DNA from 2 places in the Paenibacillus provencensis genome. Region 2 is predicted to be linked to the other one. Evidence: riboswitches for the same ligand, from Rfam matches in the RefSeq annotation. Region 2 holds a riboswitch; the other holds the start of a gene.
The links. Region 2 has a riboswitch for S-adenosylmethionine ahead of metA (homoserine O-acetyltransferase MetA). Riboswitches for the same ligand answer to the same signal wherever they lie in the genome.

Region 1: linked by a shared signal. The riboswitch ahead of ACFQ3J_RS22140 (methionine ABC transporter ATP-binding protein) and the one ahead of metA (homoserine O-acetyltransferase MetA) in region 2 are both predicted to bind S-adenosylmethionine.

What each region holds. Positions count from the first base shown of each region.
Region 1 covers NZ_JBHTKX010000005.1:63,083-71,157, reverse strand. The annotation lists gene mqnE (aminofutalosine synthase MqnE) at 1-978, shown strand, start outside; gene ACFQ3J_RS22170 (NAD(P)/FAD-dependent oxidoreductase) at 1,190-2,251, shown strand; gene ACFQ3J_RS22165 (YuzB family protein) at 2,272-2,523, opposite strand; partial or broken gene ACFQ3J_RS22160 (NifU family protein) at 2,644-2,853, shown strand; gene ACFQ3J_RS22155 (SDR family oxidoreductase) at 2,953-3,723, opposite strand; gene ACFQ3J_RS22150 (MetQ/NlpA family ABC transporter substrate-binding protein) at 3,876-4,712, opposite strand; gene ACFQ3J_RS22145 (methionine ABC transporter permease) at 4,831-5,499, opposite strand; gene ACFQ3J_RS22140 (methionine ABC transporter ATP-binding protein) at 5,496-6,512, opposite strand; SAM riboswitch class I at 6,700-6,845, opposite strand; gene ACFQ3J_RS22135 (Cthe_2314 family HEPN domain-containing protein) at 6,977-7,708, opposite strand; gene ACFQ3J_RS22130 (COX15/CtaA family protein) at 7,913-8,075, opposite strand, start outside.
Region 2 covers NZ_JBHTKX010000001.1:2,512,986-2,521,060, reverse strand. The annotation lists gene ACFQ3J_RS12120 (HRDC domain-containing protein) at 1-697, shown strand, start outside; gene corA (magnesium/cobalt transporter CorA) at 776-1,711, opposite strand; SAM riboswitch class I at 2,175-2,300, shown strand; gene metA (homoserine O-acetyltransferase MetA) at 2,437-3,354, shown strand; gene ACFQ3J_RS12105 (aminotransferase class I/II-fold pyridoxal phosphate-dependent enzyme) at 3,391-4,578, shown strand; gene ACFQ3J_RS12100 (aminotransferase class I/II-fold pyridoxal phosphate-dependent enzyme) at 4,571-5,737, shown strand; gene mqnC (cyclic dehypoxanthinyl futalosine synthase) at 5,954-7,093, shown strand; gene ACFQ3J_RS12090 (YitT family protein) at 7,142-8,041, opposite strand.

The sequences.
Region 1 (8,075 bases), on a different contig from region 2:
GGACAGCTTGCTAACGAAGTCAATCTTCGCAAGAACGGAAAGAAAGTTTATTTTATCGAAAATATGAGCCTTTATTTCACCAATGTGTGTGAAGCCCGCTGCGCCTTCTGCAACTTCCGCAAAGATCAGGGCGAGGAAGGCTCCTATACGCTGTCAGGGCAAGAAATGATTGATTATGTGGAGCAGCACATTCATCCGGGAGTCCGGGAATTCCACATTGTCGGCGGACATAATCAGCATGTGCCTTTTCAATATTATGTCGATTCCCTTGCTGCTTTAAACGAGAAATACCCGAATGTAACACTGAAAGCCTATACCGCTGCTGAGATTGATTTTTTCACCCGCATCAGCGGCCTTAGCATCAAGGAAGTACTGCAGGAGCTGATGAAGGCTGGACTCCAGTCCCTTACCGGGGGCGGGGCAGAAATCCTCTCCGATGAATATCGTAAAAAGATGAAGGTTACCAAAGCAAACGTTGATCGTTACCTAGAGGTTCACCGTACCGCCCATCAGCTCGGCATGAGGACACATACCACGATGCTGTACGGATCTGTGGAGTCCTATGAAGACCGGATTAACCATATGCTGCAAATTCGCGAGCTGCAGGATGAGACGAAGGGTTTCCAGGTATTCATCCCGCTGTCCATGCAGCCGAAGAGCAAGAACGCCGGCATCATGCGCCGCAATTCCGCTTATGAGGACTTGAAGACCATTGCGATCTCCAGACTCATGTTAGATAATTTTGACCACATCAAAGCCTACTTTATTAATATTGGACCTCAGCTGACCCAGGTCTCCTTAAGCTTCGGCGCCTCTGACGTTCATGGTACGATTGTCCGTGAACAAATTAGTCATGCAGCAGGTGCTCTGACTCCAGCGGGACTCACCCGCAAGGAGCTGATCTGGCTCGTTAAAGGAGCAGGACGCATTCCTGTCGAACGGGATACGTTCTATAACGAAATTGAAGTATTTGAATAAGATCAGTTGACTCTCCCATTTCCACACTTCATATCATTAACGGATCAGTTCCTCGCTGGGACTGATCCTTACTTATGCACTAATGCCAGCCCTTGCTATAACAACAAAGACGACGTTACCCATTATAATGGACTGTCGATTTTATATTTTTTAATTTACCAGACAGCTTCTTTTTATGTGGGAACACAGAAGGAAAGGAAGTTATTTAGCTATGAAGAATATTCTTGTACTTGGAGGCGGCTACGGCGGTCTCACTATCACTAAACATTTAATTGAAGGTCCATTGCCGAAGGATGTCAAAATCACGCTGGTCGACCGCATGCCTTATCAAGGTCTTAAGACAGAATACTATGCCCTTGCAGCGGGAACCGTGTCCGATTACGATCTTCGGGTACAGTATCCGGTTCATCATCAATTGGAATATCGATACGGTGAAGTGACGAGCATTGATCTGGATGCAAAATCCATCTCTCTTCGAAATGAGGAAATGATTGAATATGATCAGCTCGTGATTGGCCTTGGCTGCACAGATCGATTCCATGGCACTCCAGGTGCCGAGGAGTATAGCAATACTATTCAAAGCTTTAAGAGTACCCGCGATACTTATATGCGTCTAAGCGAGCTCAAGCCTTACGCCAATGTTCATATTGTGGGCGGTGGCTTAAGCGGAGTTGAGGTGGCAGCAGAAATAAGGGAAAGCCGTGCTGATCTGAACGTGACGATACTCGATCGCGGTGAACGAGTTCTCTCTGCGTTTCCACAACGTTTATCCGCTTACGTGGGTGAATGGTTCAGTGAACATCAGGTAGAGATCAAGAATCAAATTTCTGTGTCCCGCGTTGAACCTGGCTCCATTTATAACCGGGATGAGGAAATTAGGACAGATGCCATTGTGTGGACGGCAGGAATTCAGCCCGTACAGCTGGTGCAGGATCTTCCTGTTGAGAAAGACCCAAGCGGACGTGTGAAATTGAATGAATATTATCAAATCCCTGAATACAGAGAAGTCTATGTCGTCGGAGACTGTGCGAGCCTGCCCTTTGCCCCAAGTGCCCAAGCGGCTGAGGTGCAAGGCGAGCAAATTGCACATGTCATTTCTGCTCTTCTAAGAAACGAAGAGCCCAAAGTCGAGGTTCTTCGCCTGAGAGGCACACTGGGTGCTTTGGGCAAAAAAGCCGGATTTGGGCTCATGGGCAAGACCTCCATGATGGGGCGTGTGCCGCGTATTCTGAAGAGTGGTGTCCTCTGGATGTCCAAACGTCATCTTGGCTAGTTGTCGACAAGCCGACTCACTCATATATCCAAGTCATCCCATGCGTCAGCTTCAGCGATTTTGGACAAAATGGCTTCATGCAGTTCTTTAGGGCTGGCTGCAGTGATGACCTCACCATTTACCAGTGCAAAAGGGGTAATACTGCATTGTCCGCAATTGCTGAGGCAGCCGTACTCGATGACGTCGTAGTCCATGTTCTCTTCAAGCTCTTCAAAGAGCTCATCCGTACCAAAGTGCATGTTGTTGGTACAAAATTCAATAATCGGTCTCATTTTATTCACCTGCTTTTGCTTTTACCATTTTATTTTGGCGTATTTTATACTATAATAAAGGGAAGGAAAGGAGTTGATAACATGAGCGAAAACGTACAAAGCAGCACCATGTATGATGAAGTCTCTGACGTGCTCGATAAACTTCGTCCGTTCCTTCAGCGCGATGGCGGTGACGTGGAATTGGTCGATGTCGAAGACGGCATTGTGAAACTGAAATTAATGGGTGCTTGCGGTAGTTGCCCAAGCTCCACCATCACACTAAAAGCAGGGATCGAGCGCGCGCTAGTCGAAGAAGTCGAAGGCGTAGAAGAAGTCGTTCAAGTATTCTAATATCCCATACTGTCATATAAGAGAGTCCCGAAGCTTCTGTCATGTGCAGAAGCCGGGACTCTTTTTTTTTGAGGTACTTCTGACTTCTGGCCTCTGTCTTCAATCCTTGATCGTTGGTCTTATCGGATCCAGCCCTCCGGAAATATCCATAATATTCCCTGTGATAAAGTCCGATTGCTCCAGACATAAGAAATGAATGACACGTGCAACATCTTCTCCGCTGCCAGGTCTGCCTCGGGGAGTCTCTTCATCAACGAGCCCGCTGACCGCTTCAATCGTCATTTCCTTATGATCTCCTCTAATATCCCCCGGACAGATCATATTTACTGTAATCCCATATGGTGCTTCCTCAACGGCCAATGTCTTCGTGAAGGAAACAAGCCCTACCTTGGCAGCTGCATACACCGCTCGCTGCGGCCAGGATCTGGCCTCTCCTGCATGGCTGAATCCAAAGTGAATGATCCGGCCCCACTTCTTGCGCCGCATAGAAGGCAGCACCCGATGATCAAGAAGCATCGTACCTACTAAATTACCCTGCATCAGCATCATGATCTCTTCTTGCTTATATTCAGCAAACAGCCTCCGCTCACGAATGAACGGTCCTGCATTGTTAATCAAAATGTCTACATCTCCAAGTTCCTGTTCAACCGTGGTGACGAGTCGCTCTGTATCATCCGCTATACAGACATCCGCTTGTACTGCAATACAACGCACACCAAGCTGCAAGATCTCTGCTTGAAGAGCTTCCGCTTCCTTTTTACTGTGCACATAGTTTAATGCTATATCGAAGCCTTCAGCAGCCAGCCGAAGAGCTGTCATCTTGCCAAGGCCCTTCGCACTTCCCGTAATAAGGGCGACTTTATTGTCCAAATCCCTTCCTCCTTCTAACAAGAGCGGTTACCTATTTCAGTATAATATAGGGAAGGACAGAAGGAAAGGAACGGCCATATGAAACAGTCCCGTCCGGCACTTTTTATTATCAAAGGACCGGACGGGACTGTTTATCATTTTCAATTATTTAATTAAAATGCAGGTACAATGGCTCCAGCATAATTATCTTCAATGAATTGTTTAATCTCATCCGATTGAAGAGCATCGTTCAGTTTTTGAATCGCTTCATTGTCTTTGTTATCCTCACGAGATACGAGCAGGTTCGCATATGGTGAATTTGCATCTTCCAGGAAGAGTGCATCTTCCAGTGGGTTCAAGTCTGCTTCAAGTGCATAGTTGACGTTGATAACGGCAAGCTCTACTTCACCCAGCTGACGAGGAAGCATCGCTGCATCCATTTCGATAATTTCCAGGTTTTTTGGATTCTCTGCAATATCGCTGATCTTGGATTCAATGTTCGTGTTGTCTGTTAATTTGATGATGCCGTTCTTGTCCAGAAGAATAAGGGCACGACCGCCGTTTGTTGCATCGTTCGGAATGGCAATCTTCGCACCGTCCTGCAGCTCATCTGCAGAAGTAATCGTATTCGAGTATGCACCAAGCGGCTCAACATGTACCGGATTCAGAGCAGTCAGCTTAAGACCACGAGTCTCAATTTCGTTATCCAGGTAAGGCTTGTGCTGGAAGAAGTTCGCGTCAAGCTGACCTTCATCAAGCTGTACGTTTGGCTGTACATAATCGTTGAAAGTGACAATTTCCAAGTTAACGCCCTGCTCTTCAAGGATCGGTTTAACTTGCTCCAGAATTTCAGCATGTGGAACCGGTGTTGCACCGACTTTCAAGGTTACTGTTTCTTCTGTGCTTCCCGCGCCTTCACTGCCTGTTGTATCGGGAGCGGAATCATTGCCGCAAGCTGCCAGTACCAGAACCAGAGTTAGAGTTAATGCAGATAAGAACCATTTTTTCATTACAGATGACCCTCCTATATATAATCTCGATATATGTGATAAAGGATGAACCATACAACGTCCATGCCCTAAATCCAATAGAACTCTTATTTCAAATAAATAACTTGCTATTTCCCTATTATTTTCGAGTAAAGTGCTTCACCAAGCGATCCCCAATCATCTGCAGCGCTTGTACGAGCACGATCATGATAATAACGGCAACGATCATAACTTCATTCTCATAGCGGAAATATCCATAGTTGACGGCAAGAGCGCCCAGTCCTCCACCACCGACCATACCCGACATGGCTGTATAGGATACAAGCGTTACGATGGTGATTGTCATCCCTGCAAGCAAGCCTGGCAGGGATTCCGGCATGAGCACCTTCCAGATAATCTGTCCGGTGGATGCCCCCATCGCCTGTGAAGCTTCAATGACACCTCGATCTACTTCACGAAGTGAAGTTTCAACAAGTCTGGCAAAGAACGGCGCTGCACCCACGACGAGTGGGGGAATGGTACCGAGCACACCTATCGCTGTTCCTACGATTTCTTTCGTAATCGGAATCATGGCCACGATCAGAATGATGAACGGAACGGAGCGCAGAATGTTCACGATCACAGACAGCACACTGTAAACAGCTCGGCTGAATCCAGATGTGGAACGGGAAGTCATGAACAAAATAATGCCCAGCGGAAGACCAATAATGAAAGTGAATATTCCGGAGGCGCCCAGCATTTTGAGTGTATCCATCGTGGCCTTCTGGAATTCATCCCAGTTGATGACGGAAAAATCAAGCCCCATCATGCCATCACCTCCACTTCAAGACCCTGTGACACAAGCTCATCTATTGTACTGCGAATCAGCTCAGGTGGCCCTTCAAGTCTCACCGTAAGCTGTCCATAAGGCACTTGCTTAATGGTTGAGATTGTACCTTGAAGGATCGCAAAATCGATACCAAGCCTTCTAGCCGTCTGCGACAGAATCGAGTCATAAGTCTTGCTCCCGAGGAACGTAATTTTGACCGTTTGGGAATACTCCAAATGCGTCGCCATAATGGCTTCTCCGAGCAGGTCGCCCGAATCCGTTTCGCGTAAAATAAAGTCCTGGGTTACAGGATGCTGTGGCTTGAGGAATACTTCCGTTACCGGGCCCTCTTCCACGATACCGCCCTGATGAATGACGGCGACACGATCACAGATCGATTGAATAACATGCATTTCATGCGTAATCAGTACAATCGTCAGATTAAAGCGTTTATTGATATCCAGCAGAAGCTTAAGTATGGAATTCGTTGTCTGCGGGTCCAGTGCTGAGGTTGCCTCATCACATAGCAGCACTTCCGGGTCGCTAGCCAGCGCACGTGCGATGCCAACGCGCTGCTTCTGACCGCCCGACAGCTGGGAAGGATACTTTTTACTATGCTCGGTAAGGCCGACCAGCTCTAGCAGCTCCTTCACTTTACGATCGACTTCCGCCTGACTTGTCTTCGCCAGCCGTAGAGGAAACGCGATGTTATCAAATACAGTAGCTGAACTAAGTAGATTGAAGTGCTGAAAGATCATTCCGATCTTGCGGCGCTTCGCCTGCAGCTGCTGTTTGCCAAGCCTCGTCATGTTCATACCACCGACCCATACCTCACCGGCTGTAGGTCGCTCAAGCAGATTAATCAAGCGAATCAGCGTACTCTTTCCAGCACCGGAATGACCGATGACGCCGAAGATTTCACCTTTTTGGATGGACAGATTAAGCCCGGACAAGGCCGTAGTCACCTGTTTTCCTTTGCCGTAGTCCTTTTTAATATTTTTAAGTTCAATCAAAACTAGGTACCTCCTTACTTGCTGCAATCCGTTCTTCTCTATGTCAGAGCTTCTATTTCTTTACACTTGTTTTACCCGTATGCCTTGCTTTCTACCCGAACCCATCCGGAAGAATATCCGAAAAGATAAAAAAGAAAAAGCCCCTTTTTGCTAGACAAAAAGGAGCTTTTTATAATTAAGCGATTCCTTCTCATCTGCCAAGACCAGTAAGTAACCTTACGGTCTTGAAGGATTTAGCACCATGTCATTCTTGTACAGCAGTCTTATTGACTGCAATAAAGAATCGGTTGCCGGGCTTCATAGGGCCTGTCCCTCCGCCACTCTCGATAAGAACATATATGCAATTGTGTGTTTAACTTTTAACTCACTTATTCATTTCAGCGTTTTTCAGAAACTAAGTGAAAGTATAGAATAATTCACACCACTTGTCAAAGGAAAATATTACATTATTTTTATCGGATTTCTTATGATGAGGTTGGTATCTTGGATGTGCTCCTCTGCCAGTTGTTATTAATATAATCAAATGCAGCAATCACGCTCTTGGATACAAGCTCAAGTCCAAGCTCCAGGTCCTGTGTAAATGACCTCAGATCCTCCAGCTCAATTTTACCGTGGAGGGTTTGATGCTTCTGCCACAGATCATCCACCATCTCAACATTCATATGATGAATTTCTGTATTTCTTCGTTTTTTGAGACGATTCATTGAGTCTGAATATTGATCTTTAAGATCGTTTAGCTCCTGAACGAGCGGCATATGCTGCTTCAAATATTCAAATTGACGAAGAACTGTAAAGTAGGAGAAATGCACTTTCACTTTGGAAGTATGAAGATCATACCAGTCATCCAGCAAGTTCCCAAGCTTGTCCAGGATGGCAAACATGCGGATAAAGCCATCTTTGTAAAAATAAACATAACGTGCGTAATCCGCCTTCTCATCAGGTGCCATATCTTCTGTAGAGGAGGAATGAACTTTACCGGCAAAGAAAGAGGCGGCAAAAGTGCTCTGCTCCAGTTCATCAAGCGAGGTCATCAGACCTCTGGTCCAAATATCGAGCTTGCGATAATCGTGCGAAGGGTCGTTGCCTCTATCTATGGCAGCTCCAAGCAGCTGCAGTGTCTTCGCCATGGTATCCATGGCTTCTTTTAGTTCTCCGGTGTTAACTCGGGCGGGCTCCCCTAATAAGGTTCGAAGCATATGCGTGTCCTCCTGTGCATCCTGTAAAGCTTATGTTTCCCGAACTCTGCATCTCACAACCATAACTTTATCCTGACGGATGAAACGATGGATAGAAGTGAGTTCATGCAATATATGTACAAACGCCAAAGTTATGTATGCCGGGCAGCAGATGACTGCCCGAAATGATATGAAACGATGAACTTCTCTTCCGGCTTAGTTCTGTTACAGCTTATTACTGCCCGCTGGCTTCGCCAGTCTCCAAACGACATAGCTCATATAACACAGCATGCCGAACAAGACGGCAATAATGGTCATATGTGCCAGTACGACGAACATGTAGATTTCAGGACGATTCATGGTAAGCATTAATCCAACACCAGAGAGT
Region 2 (8,075 bases):
ACTTTACGGACGTGAAGAGTTATACCAGGAATTGTGTGTATGGCGGAGAAGGAAGGCTCAGACAGAGCGTAAAGCCCCTTATTTTATTGCCAGCAATCGGTTGCTTCGGATGATCAGTGCCTATGTTCCGCATACGCTGGAGGAGCTGCGCGAGCTGCCTGGTGTCGGTGATAATAAGGCGGCTGAGTATGGGGAAGAGATACTAGCTATTACTGTAAATGAAGCAAGAGAGCATGCATTTCCGCTAGATTGGGTAAATGAAGTGCTGAATGAAGAGGAGTATGAAACCTGGGTATTCAAGCAAAAGGAGCAGAAGTATAAGCAAGAGCTGGAACGTTTTACTCTGAAGAAGACTGTACTAACAGGTATTGCAAGCAGTCTTTCCTTGGATGAGATCAGTACAAGCTCTGGATTGACACGAAGAGAATTGGTCGATTTTCTTGAGGAGCTGGAGAAGGGCGGATATGATACAGAAGCGCTGATTGCCAAGGAGCTAGTATGGATGACCGATGAAGAGCAGGAGCTGATATGGAATGCATATGACGAGCTGGGCACGGGCTTCTTGAAGCCGGTACTGCAGCGTGTATATGGCGAAGATCCTACTTCTGTCGGGCCGCTGGATCAGCTGTACGAGCGTCTGCGTATGGTTCGCATTCGGTTTAGAAGACAGACAGAAGCAGATCGACAGGTCGGATAGATTATCAAAATAAAGGGTCCGAACTCTGTCTAGGACAGCTCCGGACCCTTACGTATCCATATGATAATGACGGAGATTTCATATCCAGTCTTTCTTGCGGAAGATCCAGTACATGGATAGACCGAGTACGACGATCACTCCAATGACGATAAAATAAGCATATTTATAATTTAATTCCGGCATGTTGTTGAAGTTCATCCCATAGATTCCTGTGATCAAAGTTAATGGCATGAACACCGTAGTGATCGCGGTGAACACACGCATAATTTCATTGGCACGGTTTGAAATACTAGATTGATAAGCCTCTCGCAAGTTACCCATCAGATCACGGAGCGTATCGAACGTTTCAGATATTTTCACCGCATTTTCATAAATGTCGCTGAAATATTTCTGTAACTGGTCATCAATAAGCCGCAGATCTTTTTTGTTGAGCGTATTGATGACTTCTTTTTGTGGCGACAATGCCTTTCTTAACCACAGAATTTCGCCTCGAAGTCCAATAATTTCGTTCAGATGCGACTTCTTGGTATGCATCAGAATGTCTTCTTCCAGCTCATCAATCCGTGCTTCAAGCCGGTCACCGACTGTAAAATAATTGTCGACGATCGAATCGACGAGGTAATACAGGAAACGGTCAGGTGTGCTGACTTCTTCTTCCCACAGTATAGGCTTGAGTGTGCGCAGCTCATTGACCTTCTGCTTCGTAACGGTAATGATGTAATGTCGTCCAAGAAAAAGGTTTACGGCACGCAAAAATATTTCTTCATCATCAAACCGGATGCTGTTAACGACGATAAAATAATGGCTTTCATATATTTCAAGCTTTGGACGCTGTTCTTCCTCACTGAGACAGTCTTCAACGGCCAGATCATGCATGGAGAAGAGCGGCTGCAGCACAGCCAGATCATCGACATCTGCATCAATCCAGTAGAATCCTTCAGCGGGAGGAGTAATGGTATCTTCAATGTTGTCAAACGGAGTAAAAACCCCTTCATTCACCAGTCTTATTTTCATGTGTATCCACTCCTTATTAATCTCCCGTAAACAGCTGAATAGCGAAGGAAAGTGAACGCATCAGTGCTGGACAGGTGAAGGGCCACACAAATTAAGCAGGTATAGAGAAGAGGATTCGCTCGTAAAATATGCACTCCCGTCCACCCGGCAAGCTGATGGTACATCCTATATGGTTATCTTTATTCGGCTGCCAGTTAGGCCTCGGGTCGCCTTCCATTTTACGTCACCCCATCATTTTTTATATTTAACACTTGACTAGTATAACGCTCTCGAATTAAGCAATCAAGAATGAAAATATTACACTATTTATATAGGCAGTCTATGTATATTAAGCGAAACGGGTGCTTTATCTTCTTGGGCTGTCGTCTGGCTGTCGTCTGATCCTATTTTTGAAATTCCAGTTCTTGACGAATATCGCACTAATCATTATAGTAATGGTTATATGACAACAAAATATAGCGAAATCTTATCAAGAGTAGGTGGAGGGACTAGCCCGATGATACCCGGCAACCGGCAAATATGCACGGTGCTAATTCTTGCAGTCGTCTGATCTTATTATTAAGGCTACAGACGAATTGAGAGATGAGAGAGGCGCATTTTCGAATACGAACAGATGACCTTTCTCGATTACCGAGTAAGGTCTTTTTGTGTTAGGACGAAATATTCTCGCTCCCCCATGCTCTCATGATATTCGCTCTTCAAACACCACTAAAGGAGGAGTATTAATGCCAATTAAAATTCCAGACGCTTTACCAGCCAAGGAAGTGCTTGCAGGAGAAAACATCTTCGTCATGGACGAAAGCCATGCGTACAGGCAGGATATCCGGCCCCTTCGTATTGGGATACTGAATCTCATGCCTACGAAGGAAACGACCGAAACACAGCTGCTCCGCCTGATCGGTAATACACCAATTCAAGTCGATGTTGTGCTCATTCATCCCAAGTCTCATGTATCCAAGAACACGTCTCAAGAGTATCTGGATATGTTCTACAAGACATTTGACGAGATTAAGCATCTTCGCTTTGACGGCATGATCATTACTGGAGCGCCCGTTGAGCAAATGGATTTTGAGGAAGTCACCTATTGGGAAGAGATCCAGCAGATTTTTGAATGGACCAAAACGAATGTAACCTCTACAATGCATATATGTTGGGCCTCACAAGCCGGTCTATACCATCACTTTAATGTGCCGAAGGTGGGCCTTCCTGAAAAATGCTTTGGCGTGTTCCATCATACGATCAACAAATCTCATGTGAAGCTGCTCCGAGGCTTTGATGAAGTGTTCCTCGCACCGCATTCACGGCATACGGAAGTGACAAGAGAGGATATTGAGCAGGTCCCTGGTCTTGAGATCCTGTCTGAATCAGAGGAAGCCGGGGTTTATATCGTAGCTACTGAGGATGGGAAGCAGATTTTTGTAACAGGCCATTCCGAATATGATCCATTATCTTTGAAATGGGAGTATGATCGGGATAAGGACAAAGGGCTTGATGTGAAGCTACCGTATAACTATTTTCCAAATAATGATCCTTCAAAGGTCCCGCCATCGACCTGGAGAGCCCACGCCAATCTGCTCTTCTCTAACTGGCTCAACTATTATGTATACCAAGAGACGCCGTATGATATTGGACCACAAATTTAAGTTGAATTCTACCTAACTTAGAGGAGGATGTTACGAATGGGAGACAATAAACTAAACATTGAAAGCCGATTAGCACAGATTGGGTCAGTGAAAGAGCCGGTGACGGGGGCAGTTAATTTCCCGATCTACCAATCTACTGCCTTCAGACATCCAAAGCTTGGTCAAAGTACTGGATTTGATTATATTCGTACGACGAATCCAACCAGAAAGGTTCTGGAAGAAGCAGCAGCCGAGCTGGAATCTGGTGATGCAGGGTTCGCATGCAGCTCGGGTATGGCGGCAATTATGACGATCTTTGCCAAATTCGGGCAAGGAGACCATCTGATTATTTCGCTTGATCTTTATGGCGGTACGTATCGTTTGGTGGAGAGGATCTTGTCCAAGAACGGCATTACCGCAAGCTACGTGGACACGAATGATATTGACGCACTCGAAAGTGTAAGAAATGAAAATACCAAAGCCATTTTTATTGAGACACCGACCAATCCCCTCATGATGATTACAGATATTGAGAAAGTCTGTGGCTGGGCAAGAAAGCATGGACTATTGTCTATTGTGGATAATACACTGCTTACACCGTATTTCCAGCGTCCCATTGAGCTTGGCGCAGATATTGTTATGCACAGTGCTACCAAATATCTGGGCGGTCATAACGATGTACTCTGTGGCCTCATTGTAACGAAGGGTAAAGAACTGTCGGAAGAGATGGCTTTTCTACATAATTCAATTGGAGCTGTACTCTCTCCAAGTGACAGCTATCAGCTGATGCGCGGTATGAAGACACTCGCGCTGCGTATGGAGCGGCATGAATACAACGCGACCAAAGTGGCAGAATTTCTACTCGAGCATTCACTAATTACAGATGTCTATTATCCTGCACTTACGGATCATGCAGGGCATGAGATTCAAAATAAACAATCCAGCGGCAACACAGGTATTCTTTCCTTCAAAGTGAAGGATGCAAGATATGTGGAGCCGATCCTGAGACATATCAAGCTGGTCGCTTTTGCGGAGAGCTTGGGTGGAGTAGAGTCGCTTATGACCTATCCGGCTGTACAGACCCATGCGGATATTCCGGTGGAAATTCGCGATGCGATCGGTGTTGATGCGAGACTGCTTCGTTTCTCGGTTGGAATCGAGCATATTGATGATATCGTTGCTGATTTAAGTCAGGCGTTTGATAAGGCTCATCAAGAGATTGAGGGAGGCGCAGCACATGAGTAAGACAGACCGCGGCGACTCCTATAAATTTGATACGAAGCTCCTGCATTTCGGGGCAGAGATTGATGAAGGCACAGGCGCTTCCAGTGTGCCGATCTACCAGGCTTCCACTTTTCATCATCATGATATATTCTCTCCACCGGTTCATGATTACAGCCGTTCAGGGAATCCGACACGCCAGGCGCTAGAGGACTATATTGCTTTACTGGAAGGAGGCGTTCGAGGATTTGCTTACTCCTCTGGAATGGCCGCCATCTCCAGTGCACTAATGATCTTCTCTGCGGGAGATCATATTATCGCTACTGAGGATGTATATGGAGGTACTTACCGCTTGCTCAGCACGATTTTGACCCGGATGAATATTGAAACCACATTTGTCGATATGACGGATCTGGACAAGGTCAAAGCTGCATATCGTTCGAATACCAAAGCTGTATTTATGGAAACACCGTCGAACCCAACGCTTCGTATTACCGATGTAGCAGGAGTGACAGCTTGGGCTCAGGAGAAAGGTCTGATTACACTCCTTGATAATACGTTCATGACTCCTTATTATCAGCGGCCGATCGAACAAGGTGTAGATATTGTTCTGCATAGTGCAACCAAATTCCTCGGTGGACATAGTGATGTGCTTGCCGGTCTTGCTGTAGCCCGTACAGAGGCCATTGGCAACGAGCTGAAGAAGCTGCAGAATGGTCTTGGCACGGTTCTTGGTGCTCAGGAATCCTGGCTGCTCATGCGCGGGATGAAGACACTGGGTGCAAGAATGGCACATTCAGAGCAAAGTGCCGCCAAGCTTGCCGCATGGCTGACGAATCGTTCTGACATTGATGCCGTGTACTATCCTGGCCTGATAAATCATCCTGGAAGAGAGATACATGAGAGTCAATCGACTGGATATGGGGCAGTTGTCTCCTTTGATGTAGGGTCGGGGGATCGTGCTAAGCAGGTGCTGAATGCAGTGAAGCTTCCACTGGTTGCCGTAAGTCTTGGTGCGGTGGAGAGCATACTCTCTTACCCGGCGATGATGTCACATGCAGCAATGCCGCAGGATTTCAGGATTGACAGAGGGATTACAGACGGACTATTACGGTTCTCTGTAGGACTTGAAGATATCGATGATCTGATTGCGGATCTGGATCAGGCCTTGGGAGCCAATTAATAATGGCAACGGATAAACGTATCGGTAATCTAAAGTTTATTGTGGAAAGAGAATTCAGTAGTTCAATGTGAACATTGTGATAATCTGAACAAATCTAACTACGGTAGAAGAAGCATGCTTGTAATAGGTGCTTCTTTTCACATTTAACCTATGTTACGATAGACAAGACAATATTTCTATTTATTGTTACATATTAACGATAAGGGAGGCTGCCGTATGAGCGGAGTAAACCATATCTTAGATAAAGCTTTGAATGGTGAGCGTCTGACGGTGGAGGACGCAACTCTTTTGTTTGAATCGGATGAAGTCGAAAAAATTGGTGAGGCTGCGCATGTCATCATGAAGCGGATGCATCCCGAACCGATCACGACGTTTGTCATCGGCCGGAACATCAACTACACGAATATATGTGATGTGTACTGCCGTTTTTGTGCTTTTTATCGCAGACCAGGCTCAGATGAAGGCTATGTGCTGCCGGATGAAGTGATTTTCCAAAAAATTCAGGAAACCCAGGACGTGGGCGGAACAGAAATACTAATGCAGGGAGGAACCAATCCGAACCTTCCGTTCAGCTATTATACTGATCTGCTGCGCGGGATTAAAGAACGGTTCCCTGATATTACGATGCACTCCTTCTCTCCAGCTGAAATTATGAAAATGCGCGAAGTGTCCGATGGTTTATCCCTTGAAGAAGTAGTTAGGCAGATTCATGAAGCGGGACTTGATTCTCTTCCAGGCGGAGGGGCCGAGATTCTTGATGACCGCACACGCCGCAAGATCAGCCGGCTCAAGGGCTCATGGCGTGACTGGATGGATGTAATGCAGACCGCGCACAGAATCGGCATGAATACGACAGCAACGATGGTTATTGGATTTGGCGAGACGATGGAGGAGCGGGCGCTTCATCTGCAGCGTGTTCGTGACGCCCAGGATGAATGCATCCAGAATGGGTATGATTCGGAAGGGTTCCTTGCGTTCATTCCTTGGACCTTCCAGCCGGATAACACCAATTTGAAAAAAGAGCGCCAAACTCCGGAAGCATATCTGAAGACAGTTGCCATCAGCCGTTTGTTCCTGGACAATATTAAGAATATTCAATCTTCTTGGGTAACCATGGGACCGGAAGTCGGCAAGCTCTCCCTTCGTTACGGCTGCAATGACTTCGGAAGTACGATGATTGAGGAGAATGTGGTTTCTGCAGCAGGTGCTACACACAAAGTGAATATTAACTCCATTCTTGAACTGATTCGGGAGACAGGCAATACCCCGGCACAGCGGAATACGAAATACGACATTTTGCGCGTATTCGATAGTCCTGGCAGCAAGATTGAGAATGATTTTGTGATGCAGAATTAGATCAACCCAAAAAAAGCGCAGCAGGTACAGTGACCTGCTGCGTTTTTTTCATAATTTGTTATGATTTTTTGGCTCATCCATATTAAAGATCACACTAGCATGTGGGTCAACCGAACGAACGATGGATTTGAATGCTCTTGTTTCAAGCACATGTATGGTGTAATAGAGAACCGGTATTTGATTCCAATCCGTTTCATGCGCTCGATTGGCTGTTGCAAAAGGCTCAGGTACTCTGTTAATCCTTGCTTTAATTGCCTTCTGCAGCTTATCCGTTTGCATACTGGCAATACAAACTTTGCGGTTGAAGGTGAAGCCTCTCATTGCAAAGTGGACGGCTTCAACAGCAACTAAGTAAGCAAGTATCGAGTACATGGCCTGCTGTGCTCCGAACTTGATGCCTGCTCCGGTAAGAATGAGAAGATTCATCACCATAATGATGCTTTCAAGCTTAATCTTCAATCTCTTCCCAGCCAGATTAGAGTTGGTATGGCTTACAGCCAGTGTATCCAGTGTACCGCCATTATTGAGCACGAGCCCAATGCCAAGTCCTAGAAACAAGCCGCCTAATATTGCAGCTGCCAGCGGATGAGTCAGGACTGCAGGCAAAGAATGGAGCATTAATGCACTTAGTGAGAACACCGTTAAGCCTAATACAGTGACGATGGCAAATTGTTTATGAACTCTCCCATAAGAGAAGAGAATGAATGGCAGGTTGAACAAGAATAAAAATAATCCAAGCCGCATTTCCATTTGATATGCAAACATAGCGGATATGCCGGTGACACCGCCGACAATGAGCTGATTCGGATGCAGGAAAAGCTCCAGCCCGATCGATGCCAGAATGCTGCCCAAGGTCACGAGCAACAGCTTCTTCAACCAAACACGATGTGGCTTAGATACCTTGGATACTGCATCGATGAGACGAGTAGAATGTGGAGGCTGTTTCATTCTATTCCTCCTTTATTCATTCATCCTTGCTTTA